One region of the Streptomyces sp. 5K101 genome, then DNA from elsewhere that is predicted to be linked to it. Evidence: riboswitches for the same ligand, from Rfam matches in the RefSeq annotation. Region 1 holds a riboswitch; the other holds the start of a gene.
What was found. Region 1 has a riboswitch for glycine ahead of gcvP (aminomethyl-transferring glycine dehydrogenase). Riboswitches for the same ligand answer to the same signal wherever they lie in the genome.
Positions count from the first base shown of each region.

Region 2: linked by a shared signal. The riboswitch ahead of gcvT (glycine cleavage system aminomethyltransferase GcvT) and the one ahead of gcvP (aminomethyl-transferring glycine dehydrogenase) in region 1 are both predicted to bind glycine.

Region 1 covers NZ_JBKFFO010000023.1:55,178-62,771, forward strand. Annotated here, with positions in the region: gene ACLB9X_RS29975 (hypothetical protein) at 1-62, shown strand, start outside; gene ACLB9X_RS29980 (DUF5999 family protein) at 362-568, shown strand; gene gcvP (aminomethyl-transferring glycine dehydrogenase) at 648-3,533, opposite strand; glycine riboswitch at 3,714-3,811, opposite strand; gene ACLB9X_RS29990 (PRC-barrel domain-containing protein) at 3,926-4,306, shown strand; gene ACLB9X_RS29995 (DNA polymerase IV) at 4,396-5,856, opposite strand; gene ACLB9X_RS30000 (MerR family transcriptional regulator) at 5,930-6,475, opposite strand; gene ACLB9X_RS30005 (bifunctional nuclease family protein) at 6,712-7,185, opposite strand; gene ACLB9X_RS30010 (MerR family transcriptional regulator) at 7,239-7,594, opposite strand, start outside.
Region 2 covers NZ_JBKFFO010000011.1:273,859-281,452, forward strand. Annotated here, with positions in the region: gene ACLB9X_RS22550 (ABC transporter substrate-binding protein) at 1-405, opposite strand, end outside; gene ACLB9X_RS22555 (enhanced serine sensitivity protein SseB C-terminal domain-containing protein) at 595-1,383, opposite strand; gene ACLB9X_RS22560 (enhanced serine sensitivity protein SseB) at 1,503-2,249, opposite strand; gene ACLB9X_RS22565 (AAA family ATPase) at 2,971-3,642, opposite strand; glycine riboswitch at 3,790-3,888, shown strand; gene gcvT (glycine cleavage system aminomethyltransferase GcvT) at 4,035-5,150, shown strand; gene gcvH (glycine cleavage system protein GcvH) at 5,209-5,583, shown strand; gene glyA (serine hydroxymethyltransferase) at 5,607-6,866, shown strand; gene ACLB9X_RS22585 (L-serine ammonia-lyase) at 7,013-7,594, shown strand, end outside.

The sequences.
Region 1 (7,594 bases):
TGCTGCCTGTGCTGACCCTGCGGCTGACGCCGCGGCCCCTGTTCGACTCACCGGCCGCCTGACCTCGCATCTCCCGTACGCCCCGCGACCGGACGGTCGCGGGGCGTACTGCTGAGCGGCGCATGGCCCGGCCGGACTAGCTCTGCCGGGTCACCAGGAACCACCCGAAAGGACAGCCCTGTTGCGCTGAACCGCTCGCGTGGGTGACGCGTCATGAATCAGTAGGAAGAGCTGCTGTGAAATCCCTGCGGATCGACGCCCGTGGGGGAACACTGGGAACCGACCGACAGATACGGGGGCGGCCATGAACAGCTCATCGAGCCGCAGGACACTCACCACATCGCAGCGAAAGAACCCATCCATGTGCCAGCACCAGCCACCCTGCCCCTCACCCGACTCAGCCGACCGGGAGGCGGCACGCCTGGTGGCGCACCACCCGGAGCAGGGCTGGAGCCTCCTGTGCAACGGTGTGCTCCTCTTCGAGGACACCGGCGAACTGCTGCCCGACGGGCAGGTCATCGCACCGCACCGGCCGCGTGAGACCGGCCAGGTGGTGACCGCCGCGTAGCGCGGTCACCGACACGACCGGGGGCCGGCCGGAGAGTTCTCCGTACCGGCCCCGATCCATGCGCGCCGCGCGCCGGGCGTCAGTTGTCGTACGCGTCCAGCGGCGGGCAGGAGCAGACCAGATTGCGGTCGCCGAAGGCGCCGTCGATACGGCGGACCGGCGGCCAGTACTTGTCCGCAGCACTCACACCTGCCGGGAAGACGGCCTCCTCACGGCTGTAGGCGTGGTCCCACTCGCCGCCGAGGGCGGCCGCGGTGTGCGGGGCGTTGCGCAGCGGGTTGTCGTCCGCCGGCCATGCGCCCGACGCGACCTTCTCGATCTCGGCCCGGATCGCGATCATCGTGTCGCAGAAGCGGTCGAGTTCGGTCAGGTCCTCGCTCTCCGTCGGCTCGATCATCAGCGTGCCCGCCACCGGGAACGACATGGTCGGCGCGTGGAAGCCGTAGTCGATCAGGCGCTTGGCGATGTCGTCGACGCTGACACCGGTGGCCTTCGACAGCGGCCGCAGGTCGACGATGCACTCGTGGGCGACCAGACCCGCCGGGCCGGTGTAGAGCACCGGGTAGTGCGGCTCCAGACGCTTGGCGATGTAGTTCGCCGCGAGCACGGCCACCTGCGTGGCCCGCTTGAGACCCTCGCCGCCCATGAGACGGACGTACGCCCAGGAGATGGGCAGGATGCCCGCCGAGCCCCACGGGGCGGCCGAGATCGGACCGACGCCGGTCTCCGGGCCCGCGGTCGGCTGCAGCGGGTGGTTCGGCAGGTAGGGCGCGAGGTGGGCGCGCACGCCGACCGGGCCGACGCCGGGACCGCCGCCGCCGTGCGGGATGCAGAAGGTCTTGTGCAGGTTCAGGTGCGAGACGTCGCCGCCGAACCTGCCCGGCTTGGCCAGACCGACCAGCGCGTTGAGGTTGGCGCCGTCCACGTAGACCTGGCCGCCGGCGTCGTGCACCTGGGCGCAGATGTCGGCGACGTGCTCCTCGAACACGCCGTGCGTCGACGGGTAGGTGATCATCAGCACGGAGAGCTCGTCGCGGTACTGCTCGATCTTGGCGCGCAGGTCCTCGACATCGATCTCGCCGTCGTCCGCGGTCTTCACGACGACGACCTTCATGCCGGCCATCACCGCGCTGGCGGCGTTGGTGCCGTGCGCGGAGGACGGGATCAGGCACACGGTGCGCTGCTCGTCGCCGTTGGCGCGGTGGTAGGCGCGCACGGCCAGCAGACCGGCCAGCTCGCCCTGCGATCCGGCGTTGGGCTGGATCGAGACCTTGTCGTAGCCGGTGACCTCGGAGAGGCGTTCCTCCAGCTCGTGGATGAGCGTCAGGTAGCCCTCGGCCTGCTCGGCGGGCGCGAAGGGGTGGATCTGGCCGAACTCCGGCCAGGTGACCGGCTCCATCTCCGTCGTCGCGTTCAGCTTCATCGTGCAGGAGCCGAGCGGGATCATGCCGCGGTCCAGCGCGTAGTCGCGGTCGGCGAGCCTGCGCAGGTAGCGCAGCATTGCGGTCTCGGAGCGGTGCTGGTGGAAGACCGGGTGGGTCAGGTAGTCGTCGGAGCGCAGCAGCGCGGCCGGCAGGGCGTCGGTGCTCGCCCCGTCCAGCGCCTCGACGTCGCCCTGGACGCCGAAGGCGGACCACACGGCCGTCAGCTGGTCGCGGCCGGTGGTCTCGTCGCACGCGACCGAGACGTGGTCGGCGTCCACGAGGTGGAGGTTGACCCCGCCCTCGCGCGCGGCGGCGGCGACGTCGGCGGCCTTGCCCGGCACGCGCAGCGTGAGCGTGTCGAAGAACGCGCCGTGCACGACTTCGACGCCGCCGGCCCGCAGCCCGTCGGCCAGGACGGTGGCGTAGCGGTGGGTACGCTCGGCGATGCCGCGCAGTCCTTCGGGTCCGTGGTAGACGGCGTACATGCCCGCCATGACGGCGAGCAGCACCTGCGCGGTGCAGATGTTGCTGGTGGCCTTCTCGCGGCGGATGTGCTGCTCACGGGTCTGGAGCGCGAGCCGGTATGCCTTGTTGCCGTCCGCGTCCACGGACACGCCGACGAGGCGGCCGGGCAGGCTGCGGGCGAACGTGTCCCGCACCGCCATATAGCCCGCGTGCGGGCCGCCGAAGCCCATCGGCACGCCGAAGCGCTGGGTGGTGCCGACGGCGATGTCCGCGCCGAGCTCGCCGGGCGAGGTGAGCAGGGTGAGGGCCAGCAGGTCGGCGGCGACGGTGACGATTGCGCCCAGCTCGTGCGCCTGCTCGATGACCGGCCTCAGGTCCCGCACGGCACCGGAGGCGCCCGGGTACTGGAGCAGCACGCCGAAGACGCCGCGCTCGGCGATCTCGGCGGGGATGCCCTCGCTCACGTCGGCGGTGACGACCTCGACGCCGGTGGGCTCGGCGCGGGTCTCGATCACGCCGATGGTCTGCGGCAGGGTGTCCGCGTCGACGAGGAAGACGCCGCCCTTGACCTTGCCGACCCGGCGGGCGAGCGACATGGCCTCGGCGGCCGCGGTGCCCTCGTCCAGCAGCGAGGCGCCGGAGGTGGGCAGGCCGGTGAGGTCGGAGACGACCGTCTGGAAGTTCAGGAGGGCCTCGAGCCGTCCCTGGGAGATCTCTGGCTGGTACGGCGTGTACGCGGTGTACCAGGCCGGGTTCTCCATGACGTTCCGCAGGATGACCGGCGGCGTGAAGGTGCCGTAGTAGCCGAGGCCGATCATGGGCGCGAGCACCTGGTTGCGGTCCGCGAGCGCACGCAGCTCGGCGAGGACGTCGGCCTCGGTGCGGGCGTCGGGCAGGTTCAGCGCCTCGGCGCTCTTGATCACATCCGGCACCGCCGCGGCGGTCAGCTCGTCGAGCGATCCGTACCCCACCTGCGCGAGCATCTTCGCCTGGGCAGCGGCGTCGGGCCCGATGTGGCGCTGCTCGAAGGGGGTGCCTCGCTCCAGCTGGGAGAGCGGAATGCGGTTGGCGGTCATGTGGGAGGCCTCCTGGTCTTGATCGACCTGCGAGGGGCATCGCGGCATGGATGCCCGGACGGCCTCCCCCTCTGTCATCTCAACCTGAGAGCTTCACCGGGCGCCGTGGGACGACGCGCCGGCTTTCACCGTCGGTGAGAGCGGATGCCGTCCGACGCCCGCCCTGCTTTCCAGAGTGACCTCGTCCGTGCGGTACAGGGGCCTGAGAGATTCCGGGGAGGATTTGCTCCTTCGGCGCCGCCGGTGGGGTCACCGGTGGACTCTCCCGCACAGGGTCAACAGCCGATTGCCAGGGTACCAGCGCGTTCCTATGACGAATCTTCAAGTGGCCGTCACACGAGATGTGCCCTTTTGTAGTGACTGTAGAACAGGTGCGACCCACTGGAGGGACCGTGCAGACCGATATCGATCCGCGCAGCCTGATAGGCCGCAAGGCGTTCGACCGCGACGGCCACAAGATCGGCACCGTCGACGAGGTCTACCTGGACGACGCCACGGGCGAGCCCGAGTGGGCCGCCGTACGCACGGGACTGTTCAGCCGGGACGCGTTCGTCCCCCTGGAACCGAGCAAGCTCATCGACAACGCCCTCCACGTCCCGTACGAGCGGGCCCTGATCAAGGATGCTCCCGACTTCGGCGTCGGCCGCCATCTCTCCCCCGAGCAGGAGCTCCAGCTCTACCACCACTACGGTCTCGACCTCTCCACTCCCCCGGCGCCGGCCCCGTCCACCGGTGACTCCTCCTTCGGCCAGGTCGCCGGCCAGGACGACTGACGCCCGCCCTCCGGCCACGGTCCGTCAGGCCGACGCCCCCTCCACGCACGGACACGCTCGCCCCGCCGCCCCCAAGCCCACCCCTCCCCTCAGGCTCCGGTCTCGTAAGGGTGCCCCCGCGCTGCGTCCCGCGACCCCGGTGGCTCCGCCCCAGGCCCGGCGCCGCCCGGGGAGGCCGTCGGCACCAGGGGGAGCGGGTCCGACGGCTGGAGGTCCTCGTCGTCCACCCGGAACGTACGCACCCGGCCCGGCGCCGACCCCGGCTGCTCGAAGCGCACGGTCACGCGCCCCACGCCGCTCCCCTGCACCCAGCCCGCCCCGTACACGGCATGCCGGACGTCCTGCCCCGCGGACCAGTGCCGCGCGGTGGGCCCTTCCGGTGCCGGAGCCGCCGGTGCCGCCTCCCGCTCGACGCCCTCCGGCGGCTCAGCGGCCTCGACCGGCGACGCGGCCGAGGAGGCCGCCGCGGCCTCCTCGGCCGCGGCCTGCGCGAAGAGATCCTCCTGCGTGTAGTCGGCAAGCCCCGTGACCCCGACCCCCAGCAGCCGTACGCCGCCTGTCGTGTCCACGGACTCCAGCAGCCGGCCGGCGGCCTCCCGCACCACCGCGGGGTCGTCGGTGGGCCCCCTGAGCGTCTCGGAGCGCGTGAGCGTCGAGAAGTCGTAGCGCCGGACTTTCAGGACGATCGTCCGGCCCGAGTGCCCGCCCGCCCGCAGCCGCTGCACACAGCGCTCGGCGAGCCGCTCCACCTCGATCCGCACCCGCACCCGGTCGTGCAGGTCCACGTCGAAGGTGTCCTCCACGGAAACCGACTTCGCGTCCCGCTCGGCGACCACCGGACGGTCGTCGTGCCCGAGCGCCATCCGGAACAGAGCCGCGCCATGAGCCCTGCCCAGCAGGCGTACGAGCTCGTCCTCGCCGGCCTCCGCGAGGTCGGCGACCGTGGTCATCCCAGCGCGTCGCAGATGCTCGCCGGTCGCCGGGCCCACGCCGGGCAGGGTGCGTACGGACAGGGGCCCGAGCAGCTCCCTCTCGGTGCCGGGCTCTATCAGGACGAGGCCGTCCGGTTTCGCCTGCTCGGAGGCGATCTTCGCCAACATCTTGGAGCCCGCCAGGCCGACGGACCCCGTCAGCCCCGTCACCGCCCGGATGTCGGCCCGCAGCCGCTCCCCCGTGGCACGCGCCGAGACCGAGTCGTGGGCGGCACCGCCCGCCTCCAGATCGACGAAGGCCTCGTCCAGGCTGAGCGGCTCCACGAGCGGCGACAGCTGCCGCAGCAGCTCCATGACCTGCTCGCTGACCGAGCGATAGAGCGAGAACCGCGGCACCAGGTACGCCGCGTTCGGCGCGAGCCGTCTGGCCTGCGCCATCGGCATCGCCGAGTGCACGCCGAAGCGCCTCGCCTCGTACGATGCGGTGGCGACGACACCCCGCGGCCCGAGCCCCCCGACCACCACGGCCTTTCCGCGCAACGAGGGCTTCGCCGCCTGCTCGGCGGCGGCGTAGAAGGCATCCATGTCCAGATGCAGGATCGTCGGCGCGGATCTCACACCATCGATGCTGCCCTACGCCACTGACATCGATGGTGGTACGCGGGGTGCCGTGCGGCCACGGCTCCCCGGATCATCCCGCGCGATCGCGCCTGCGCCTCGCCAGCTCGTCGGCGGGGTTGTTGCCGATCAAGGTCTCGCCCGTGTCGACGCGTTCGCCGTGCAGCTGCGCCAGGGCCGCCTCGACGTCGCGCCACACGACGCCCACCGCGATCCCGAAGACCCCCTGACCGCCCTGGAGCAGATCGACGACCTCGTCGGGCGACGAGCACTCGTAGACGGTCGCCCCGTCGCTCATCAGCGTCATCCGCTCCAGGTCGCGAAAGCCCCGGGCCCTGAGGTGCTGGACGGCGGCGCGGATGTTCTGCAGCGCGACGCCGGTGTCCAGGAACCGCTTGACGATCTTGAGGACGACCACGTCACGAAAGCTGTAGAGCCGCTGGGTGCCCGACCCGTACGCCGGCCGCACGCTCGGCTCCACCAGGCCCGTACGAGCCCAGTAGTCGAGCTGCCGGTAGGTGATCCCCGCCGCCGCGCACGCGGTCGGTCCGCGGTATCCGATGGTGTCCGAGGAGGGGTCGGCCGCGCCGTTGTGCAGCGGATACGGCCCGCCTCCCACCGGACTGACTCCGGGGCCGCCCCCAGCCGTACTGTCGCCGCTGCTTCTCACGCCGACCTCCGTCCTTGACCTGCCACCTCGAAGGTAGGGAGTCGCCAGTGGTGCGTCAACGATCGCCACACTCGGCACGCCGAGTGATAATCACCCTGAGAGTGGTTTCTCGTGCCCCGATCCGGGGAAAGGCTACTCGAATGCGCCGATGCCGCACGGTCGGCCGCTGACCACCCGCGACGGCCTCACTGGCTGCTGGAACCGAAGTCCTCCGGCGAGATCTGGTCGAGGAACTCGCGGAACTTCTCCACCTCGTCCTCCTGCTCGTCCGGGATGGCGATCCCCGCGTCGTCGAGCACACCGTCACTGCCGTAGATCGGCGTCCCGGTGCGCAGGGCCAGCGCTATGGCGTCGGACGGCCTGGCGCTCACCTCGACCCCGCTGGCGAAGACCAGCTCCGCGTAGAACACGCCCTCGCGCAGGTCGGTGATGCGGACCTCGGTGAGCTCCTGGCCCACCGCATCGAGGACGTCCTTGAACAGGTCGTGCGTCAGGGGTCTGGCGGGGGCCATCCCCTGCTGCGCGAAGGCGATCGCGGTCGCCTCCCCAGGTCCGATCCAGATGGGGAGGTACCGATCGCCTCCCACTTCACGCAGGAGCACGATCGGTTGGTTCGAGGGCATTTCGACCCGGACACCCACAACGTCGAGCTCGTTCACACAGCAACCCTAGGACGTGCGGATGAGGTTTGGGTAGTCGGGCTGGTCCAAGATCAGTGCAGCCGGATCCCGAGAGCGCTCTGCACCAGGGCCGCGTGCAGTCTCACGGACAGTGCGGCCAGCTCCCTGGCAGTGGCCTCCGCATGCACCCTGGTCTGCGGATTACGGTGTCTGCGCAGCGGAGTCACGATCTGCTCGACCAGCCCGGCGTCCCGGTCGGCGGATGCCTTCATCACCCGCAGATGCCGTGGCTCGAGTCCGAATCTGCCGAGCTCGGCGACCAGCCGGGCCACCGTCACGGACTCGGCGTCGAAACCGCCGCTCGCGTCGGACGTGAGCAGCCCGTACGACTCCCACTCGGCCAGCTCCTCCTCGCTCACCTCGGTGGCGGCCAGGAGCTCGGCCCGGC
Region 2 (7,594 bases), on a different contig from region 1:
GTACGTGCCCTTCCAGTTGAACCAGTGGTCGTAGTTCGCGCAGACGGCGGCGGCGTTGAACGCCTCGCCGTCGTGGAACTTCACGTTCTTCCGGAGGTTGAACGTCCATACGGTGCCGGCCGGGTTGCTGGACCACTTCTCCGCGAGCCCGCCGACGAGCTTGCTGCCGCCCGACTCGTGCTCGAGCAGCGCCTCGAAGGCCTGGCGCGTGACGCGGAAGGTCTCACCGTCACTCGCGAGAGCGGGATCCAGAGAACCAGGGTCGCCGGCGCCGGCGAAGACGAAGGTGTCCTTCGCCGTCTTGTCACCGCCCTTGTCCCGCTCGCTGGCGCAACCTGTCGCGATCAGCCCGACGGCGACCGCCGCCGTGATCGCCCGGACAGGCCCGGACTTGAAAATTCGCATGGGTCCACCCCTGGTTCACCATGTGGAGTCTTGACCGGCCGAACACTACAGACGGGAGACACCAGGGAGAACGGTCCGGATAACGGTGATACCTAGTCGAGACCCGGACGCTCAACAAACCGGACTGATACGGGGCATCCCCACGCCGGGGGCCGAACCTCCCCGGCATCCGCGGCAGTCGACGAACGGTCAGCGAGCGCCCACCGGCGGGTAGCCGTAACCGCCGGCCGGCTGGGCCCCGCCGTGCGCCTCCCGGTCGTAGAAGGGCCGGGCGTTCGCCCGCATCCACATCGTCACCGGGTCGTACTCGTCCGACAGCGCGACCGTGGAGACCGGCAGCCCGTCCGGGACCGCGCCGATCGACTGCTGCATCATCGCCCGCGCCGCGTCGACCGCCTGCGGTCCGGTGTCGTACAGATCGAGCCCGATGGCGAGGTACGCGGGACCGACGGTGGGCTGCACCCAGGCGCGGCGCAGTGAGCGCACGGCCGGCGTGCGGTGCGCGTTCTGCGTGAGCAGCGCGTAGAACTGGGGGATCTCGACGGCCGGGTCCGACAGCCGCAGCGGTCCCGCGGGCATCCGGTCGAGGCCGGTGGCGATACGGCGCAGGTCCAGCCACGGGATGCCGACGCCGCCGCCCTGGGCGTGCGGATTGAGCCAGATGCCGCAGCGCTCGGGATACAGGGCGCGGGCGATGTCCCGGCCGGTGACGACCTCGTACGCGCGGCTCCAGCCGGAGACGGCGAGCTCCTGCGCCGAGGTCACGCACGGGGCGTAGCCGACGCCGTCGACCTCCATGTGCCCGTACTGCGCGTCGGGGGAACCGGGCTGCCCGTGCCACAGCAGCATCCAGATCCGGCCACCGGCGGGGTCGGCGAGGGCGTGCAGCAGTGCCTCGTACGCGTCGTAGCGCCCGGGAGTCACCTGGCGCAGCATGTGCTCGACCTGCCCGGTCGCCGCGGTGCCTGACGCGCTCACCCTGGATTCCGCCCCTCTTCGATCCGTACCCGTGCCCGAGTGGTCCGTCCCTGTGTCAGGGGACCTCCGGCCAGGCCATCAAACCAGCTTAAGCGGCCGTCCTGGCACCGGCTTGACTTCTACGCGTGATGTCGTTGATAGAAGGGGCGTACGCGCTCCAGCATCCAGTCGCCCACGGGATCCTGCGCGACGTCCAGCAGGACGAGATTCACCGGCCAGGGGACGTGGACGCGACTGAGCGCGCGACCGAGCGCGTCCATGGGGGCGTTGCGGTCGCCCTCCCACGAGGAGAGCTGGACGCCCACGAAGAGGACCGGCGCCTCGCCCTCGACGGAGGCGAGCGCCCGGCGCGCCGTGAGCACGACGCCGGTGGCCTCGAACTCGCCGGCCGCGGCGGCGAGGAAGTCGACGGGCTCCTCCTGCCAGTCCGGCTCGAAGAGCCGCACCCGCCCGCCGGACGCGGCACCATCCAGCGGGGTGCGCCCCACGCGGCACAGCTCGGCGACGGCGGGGGGCGGCAGGGGGACGCCGACGGTGCCGCCGGGGTTCACGGCGATGCCGAGCTGCGGGGGCAGCCCGCGGGCGAACTCGCGCGCGGGGGCGACGGTGAACGACATGTGGGAGCCCACGACGGTCAGGAACTGGTGCTCGGAGCTGAAGACGGGTACGTAGGCGGCGCCCTCGATCTCCATGGTGGGCAGGTCGAGATCGAGGCTGTCGGGCCCGCCGCCGTTGGGCAGGGGGACCCAGACACTGCTGCGGCCGAGCACCTCGACGATGCGGGCTCCGGCGGAGGGGGTGCCGACGGATGCGCCGAGGACCTCCTCCAGCTCGTTCCCGGGCCAGCCGCGGTACGGATTCTCCATGCGCTCGTCTCTTCCTCCCCGGGGCGCGCGCCCCGGCGCCGTGCGTGTTCGCGGCGTCGACGATAGTGGCCGGGCCTCGGGACCGCTGCGCGGGGCCTCCCCCACCCCGCCCCTCCCCGACCCCGGGCCTCCGCCCCGGCCCCCGTTGCCCGCCGGCGCTTGAGGCGCGGGGGTCGGGGCAGCGCCCGGGAATGCGCGCTGCGGGCGCGAGGGCCGTCGATGCCCCACGAGGGCCCGGGGGCGGGTCCCCGATGAGCGCGCTCATCTCACCGGGCCGTCGGCCCCCGCCGCGCACGGCCAACCGGCGCCGCCGACCACAAACCAGCCCCGCCGGCGATTGAGGCGCGGGGCTCGGGGCAGCGCCCCGACAAGCGCGCCCACCACACCGGGCCGTCCGCCCCGACCCGCGGGGCACGGGGGCCGGAGCCCCGGTGAGTGCGCCGGGCCTCATGGCCGTCCGCCCCTGCCGCGTACTGCGCCCGGGCCCGCACGGTCAACCGGCGCCGCCCGCCACAACCAGCCCCGCCGGCGCTTGAGACTCGGGGCAGCGCCCCGACAAGCCCACGCCATGGGGGCCCGGGGCAGTGCCCCGACAAGCGCGCCATGGGGGCGCGGGGCAGGGCCCCGACAGGCGCGCACCTCACGGGGCCGTCGGCCCCTGCCGACCGGCGCCGCCGGCGACCCGTGGGGGCGGAGCCCCCGACCTCACCCGCCCCCAGGGTCAGCGGGACGTGAAGCCGAGGACGTGGAGGCGGCCCGCAGCCTCCCGGTCCAGAAGGACCGCCGACGTGCAGCCTCGCGGCAGGCGGCCCGACTCGGCGTCGGCGATCAGGCGGCCCACCGCCCGGCGGTGGCGGGCGAAGGCGTACCCCGACACCCCGCGCCCCCGCTCCCGCTGGCCCTGTCGCGCCACCCGCGGCGGCACGTCCAGCAGCACCAGATGCAGCGACGCCCCGCGCCGCCGCGCCTCCCGCGCCAGCCAGCGCCGCACCCAGGCCTGGGTGCCGCAGTCGTGCACCACCACGCTCTCGCCCGAGCGCAGGGCGCGCCACAGGCCCGCGTAGTGCGCGAGGCGCACGAGGGGGCGGTAGACGGCGTAGGGCAGAAGGCGGGGCGTGCGCGCGTCCCACCGGTCACGGGTGTCCTGCGAGTCGATCCCGCGCCCGGTCACCGCGCGCTTCATCATCGTCGTCTTGCCGCTCCCGGGCAGCCCCGAGACGACCACCACGTCACCGGCCGCGAACTCCAGGGCGCGCGGGCCGCGGCCCGCGCGGGCCCGCAGGTCGCGCAGGACGGGCGCGGGCGCCCCGAGCAGGCCACTGACGGAGGCGCCCTGCTGGACGGGCATCCCCGCAGCTGTGGCGGCGTATGCGCCGGACCGCTGCAACATCATCACGCTCCCCCAAGTCGGGTCACCCCACCCTTGCCCATGAAGTGTAAAGAACTGGTAATACAGGACAACCGACTTTGCCACGGTCCGCGCGCCCCACTCCCGCCGCAGGCGTGCAATGATGTGCGCGCCAACTGCATACCGGCCGCTTGAATCCGCGCGGGAGAGTCCCGGCCACCTGGTGTGGCGGGGCGCCGAAGGAGCAAGTTCCTCCCTTGAATCTCTCAGGCCCCGTACCGCGTGCGATGAGGCAGATCTGAAAAGAGAGTCGCCCGGACGGCTCCACCCAAGGTGCAAGCCACGACCATCCATACGCGGGGTCGCGGCGAACCTCTCAGGTTCCGATGACAGATGGGGAGGATTGTCCTCGCAGCCATGCCCTGGGAGCCCTACCTATGAGCAACGCCCCCCGTCGTACAGCGCTCGATGCCCTGCATCGTTCGCTGGGCGCGACCATGACCGACTTCGCCGGCTGGGACATGCCGCTGCGTTACGCCAGCGAGCGCGACGAGCACCACGCCGTCCGCACGACCGCCGGTCTTTTCGACCTCTCGCACATGGGCGAGATCACCGTCACGGGCCCGCAGGCCGTCGACGTGCTGAACTACGCGCTCGTCGGCAACATCGACACGGTGGGCCCCGGCCGGGCCCGCTACACGATGATCTGCCAGGAGAACGGCGGCATCGTCGACGACCTGATCGTCTACCGCCTCGGTGACACCGAGTACATGGTCGTGGCCAACGCCGGCAACGCCCAGATCGTCCTCGACGCGCTCACCGAGCGCGCGGCCGGCTTCGACGCGCAGGTGCGCGACGACCGCGACGCGTACGCGCTGATCGCGGTCCAGGGTCCCCAGTCCCCCGGCATCCTCGCCTCGCTCACCGACGCCGACCTCGACGGCCTGAAGTACTACGCGGGCCTGCCGGGCACCGTCGCGGGCGTCCCGGCGCTCATCGCCCGTACGGGCTACACCGGCGAGGACGGCTTCGAGCTGTTCGTCGAGCCGCAGCACGCCGAGAAGCTGTGGCAGGCGCTGACCGAGGCGGGTGCCCCGGCCGGGCTGATCCCCTGCGGCCTGTCCTGCCGCGACACGCTGCGCCTGGAGGCGGGCATGCCGCTGTACGGGCACGAGCTGACCACGGCGCTCACCCCGTTCGACGCGGGTCTCGGCCGGGTCGTGAAGTTCGAGAAGGACGGCGACTTCGTCGGCCGCGAGGCGCTCGCGGCCGCCGCCGAGCGCGCCCAGACGGCGCCGCCGCGCAAGCTCGTCGGCCTGGTCGCCGAGGGCCGCCGGGTGCCGCGGGCCGGCATGGACGTGGTCGCCGAGGGCAAGGTCATCGGCACGGTCACCTCGGGCGCGCCGAGCCCGACCCTCGGCAAGCCGATCGCCATGGCGTACGTGGACGCTGCCCATGCCGCGCCGGGCACGCCGGGCGTCGGCGTCGACATCCGCGGCACGCACGAGCCGTACGAGGTCGTGGCGCTGCCCTTCTACAAGCGCCAGAAGTGATCGTCCGCACCCCCTCTTCGTTCACCACCACTCCCCCGCGTACAGGAGAATTCAGGTCATGAGCAACCCCCAGCAGCTGCGCTACAGCAAGGAGCACGAGTGGCTGTCGGCCGCCGAGGACGGCGTGTCGACGGTCGGCATCACGGAGCACGCGGCGAACGCGCTCGGCGACGTGGTGTACGTCCAGCTCCCCGAGGTGGGTGACACGGTGACCGCGGGCGAGACCTGCGGCGAGCTGGAGTCCACCAAGTCGGTCAGCGACCTGTACTCGCCGGTCAGCGGTGAGGTCACCGAGACCAACGAGGATGTCGTCAACGACCCGTCGCTGGTGAACTCCGCGCCCTTCGAGGGCGGTTGGCTCTTCAAGGTGCGCGTCGCCGAGGAGCCGAAGGACCTGCTCTCCGCCGACGAGTACACCGATTTCGCGGGCTGACCCACGACGTTAGGGACCGAGTGATGTCGCTTCTCAACACCCCTCTTCACGAGCTGGACCCGGATGTCGCCGCCGCTGTCGACGCCGAGCTCCACCGTCAGCAGTCCACCCTGGAAATGATCGCGTCGGAGAACTTCGCCCCGGTCGCGGTCATGGAGGCCCAGGGCTCCGTCCTGACCAACAAGTACGCCGAGGGCTACCCCGGCCGCCGCTACTACGGCGGCTGCGAGCACGTCGACGTGGTCGAGCAGATCGCGATCGACCGCATCAAGGAGCTGTTCGGCGCCGAGCACGCCAACGTGCAGCCCCACTCCGGCGCGCAGGCCAACGCCGCCGCCATGTTCGCGCTGCTCAAGCCGGGCGACACGATCATGGGTCTGAACCTGGCCCACGGCGGTCACCTGACCCACGGCATGAAGATCAACTTCTCCGGCAAGCTCTACAACGTGGTCGCCTACCACGTCGACGACGCCACCGGGCAGGTCGACATGGCCGAGGTCGAGCGCCTGGCCAAGGAGTCCAAGCCCAAGCTCATCGTCGCCGGCTGGTCCGCGTACCCCCGGCAGCTCGACTTCGCCGCCTTCCGCCGGATCGCGGACGAGGTCGGCGCCTACCTCATGGTCGACATGGCCCACTTCGCGGGCCTGGTCGCCGCGGGTCTGCACCCCAACCCGGTGCCGCACGCCCACGTGGTCACCACCACGACGCACAAGACCCTCGGCGGCCCCCGCGGCGGCGTCATCCTGTCCACCGCCGAGCTCGCCAAGAAGATCAACTCCGCGGTCTTCCCCGGCCAGCAGGGCGGCCCGCTGGAGCACGTCATCGCCGCCAAGGCCGTCTCCTTCAAGGTCGCCGCGAGCGACGAGTTCAAGGAGCGCCAGCAGCGCACCCTCGAAGGCGCCAGGATCCTCGCCGAGCGCCTGGTCCGGGCGGACGTCACCGAGCACGGCGTCTCCGTCCTGTCCGGCGGCACCGACGTGCACCTCGTCCTGGTCGACCTGCGCAACAGCGAGCTCGACGGACAGCAGGCCGAGGACCGCCTCCACGAGGTCGGCATCACCGTCAACCGCAACGCCGTCCCGAACGACCCGAGGCCCCCGATGGTCACCTCGGGCCTGCGGATCGGCACCCCGGCCCTCGCCACCCGCGGCTTCGCGGCCGAGGACTTCCGCGAGGTCGCCGACATCATCGCCGAGGCCCTCAAGCCCACCTACGACGCGCAGGCCCTGCGCGCCCGGGTCACCGCCCTCGCCGACAAGCACCCCCTCTACCCCGGACTGTGACGGATCTCCCGTAACGGCCCGGAGCCAAACAAATGGGGCACCGCGCACACTGGACAGTGAGCGCGGTGCCCCGCACCACGTTTCCACCGCATCGCTCTGCACCACCTGGCAGACACCGGCGTCTACCACCCCACAAGGAGTTTTCCGTGGCCCTTTCGGTCTTCGACCTGTTCTCGATCGGCATCGGCCCCTCCAGCTCCCACACGGTGGGCCCGATGCGTGCCGCCCGGATGTTCGCCCGGCGGCTGAAGAACGAGGGCCTGCTGGCCCCGACCGCCTCGATACGCGCCGAGCTGTACGGCTCCCTCGGCGCGACCGGCCACGGCCACGGCACGCCCAAGGCCGTCCTGCTGGGCCTGGAGGGCGACTCGCCGCGCACGGTCGACGTCGAGACCGCCGACGACCGGGTCGAGCGGATCAAGCACGACAAGCGGATCTCTCTGCTGGGCATGCACGAGATCGGCTTCGACTTCGGCAAGGACCTGGTCCTGCACCGCCGCAAGGCCCTGCCCTACCACGCCAACGGCATGACGCTGCGGGCCCACGACGCCGAGGGCACGACGCTGCTGGAGAAGACGTACTACTCGGTCGGCGGCGGTTTCGTGGTCGACGAGGACGCGGTCGGCGAGGACCGGATCAAGCTCGACGACACCGTGCTGAAGTACCCCTTCCGCACCGGTGACGAGCTGCTGCGCCTCACCAGGGAGACCGGCCTGTCGATCTCCGCG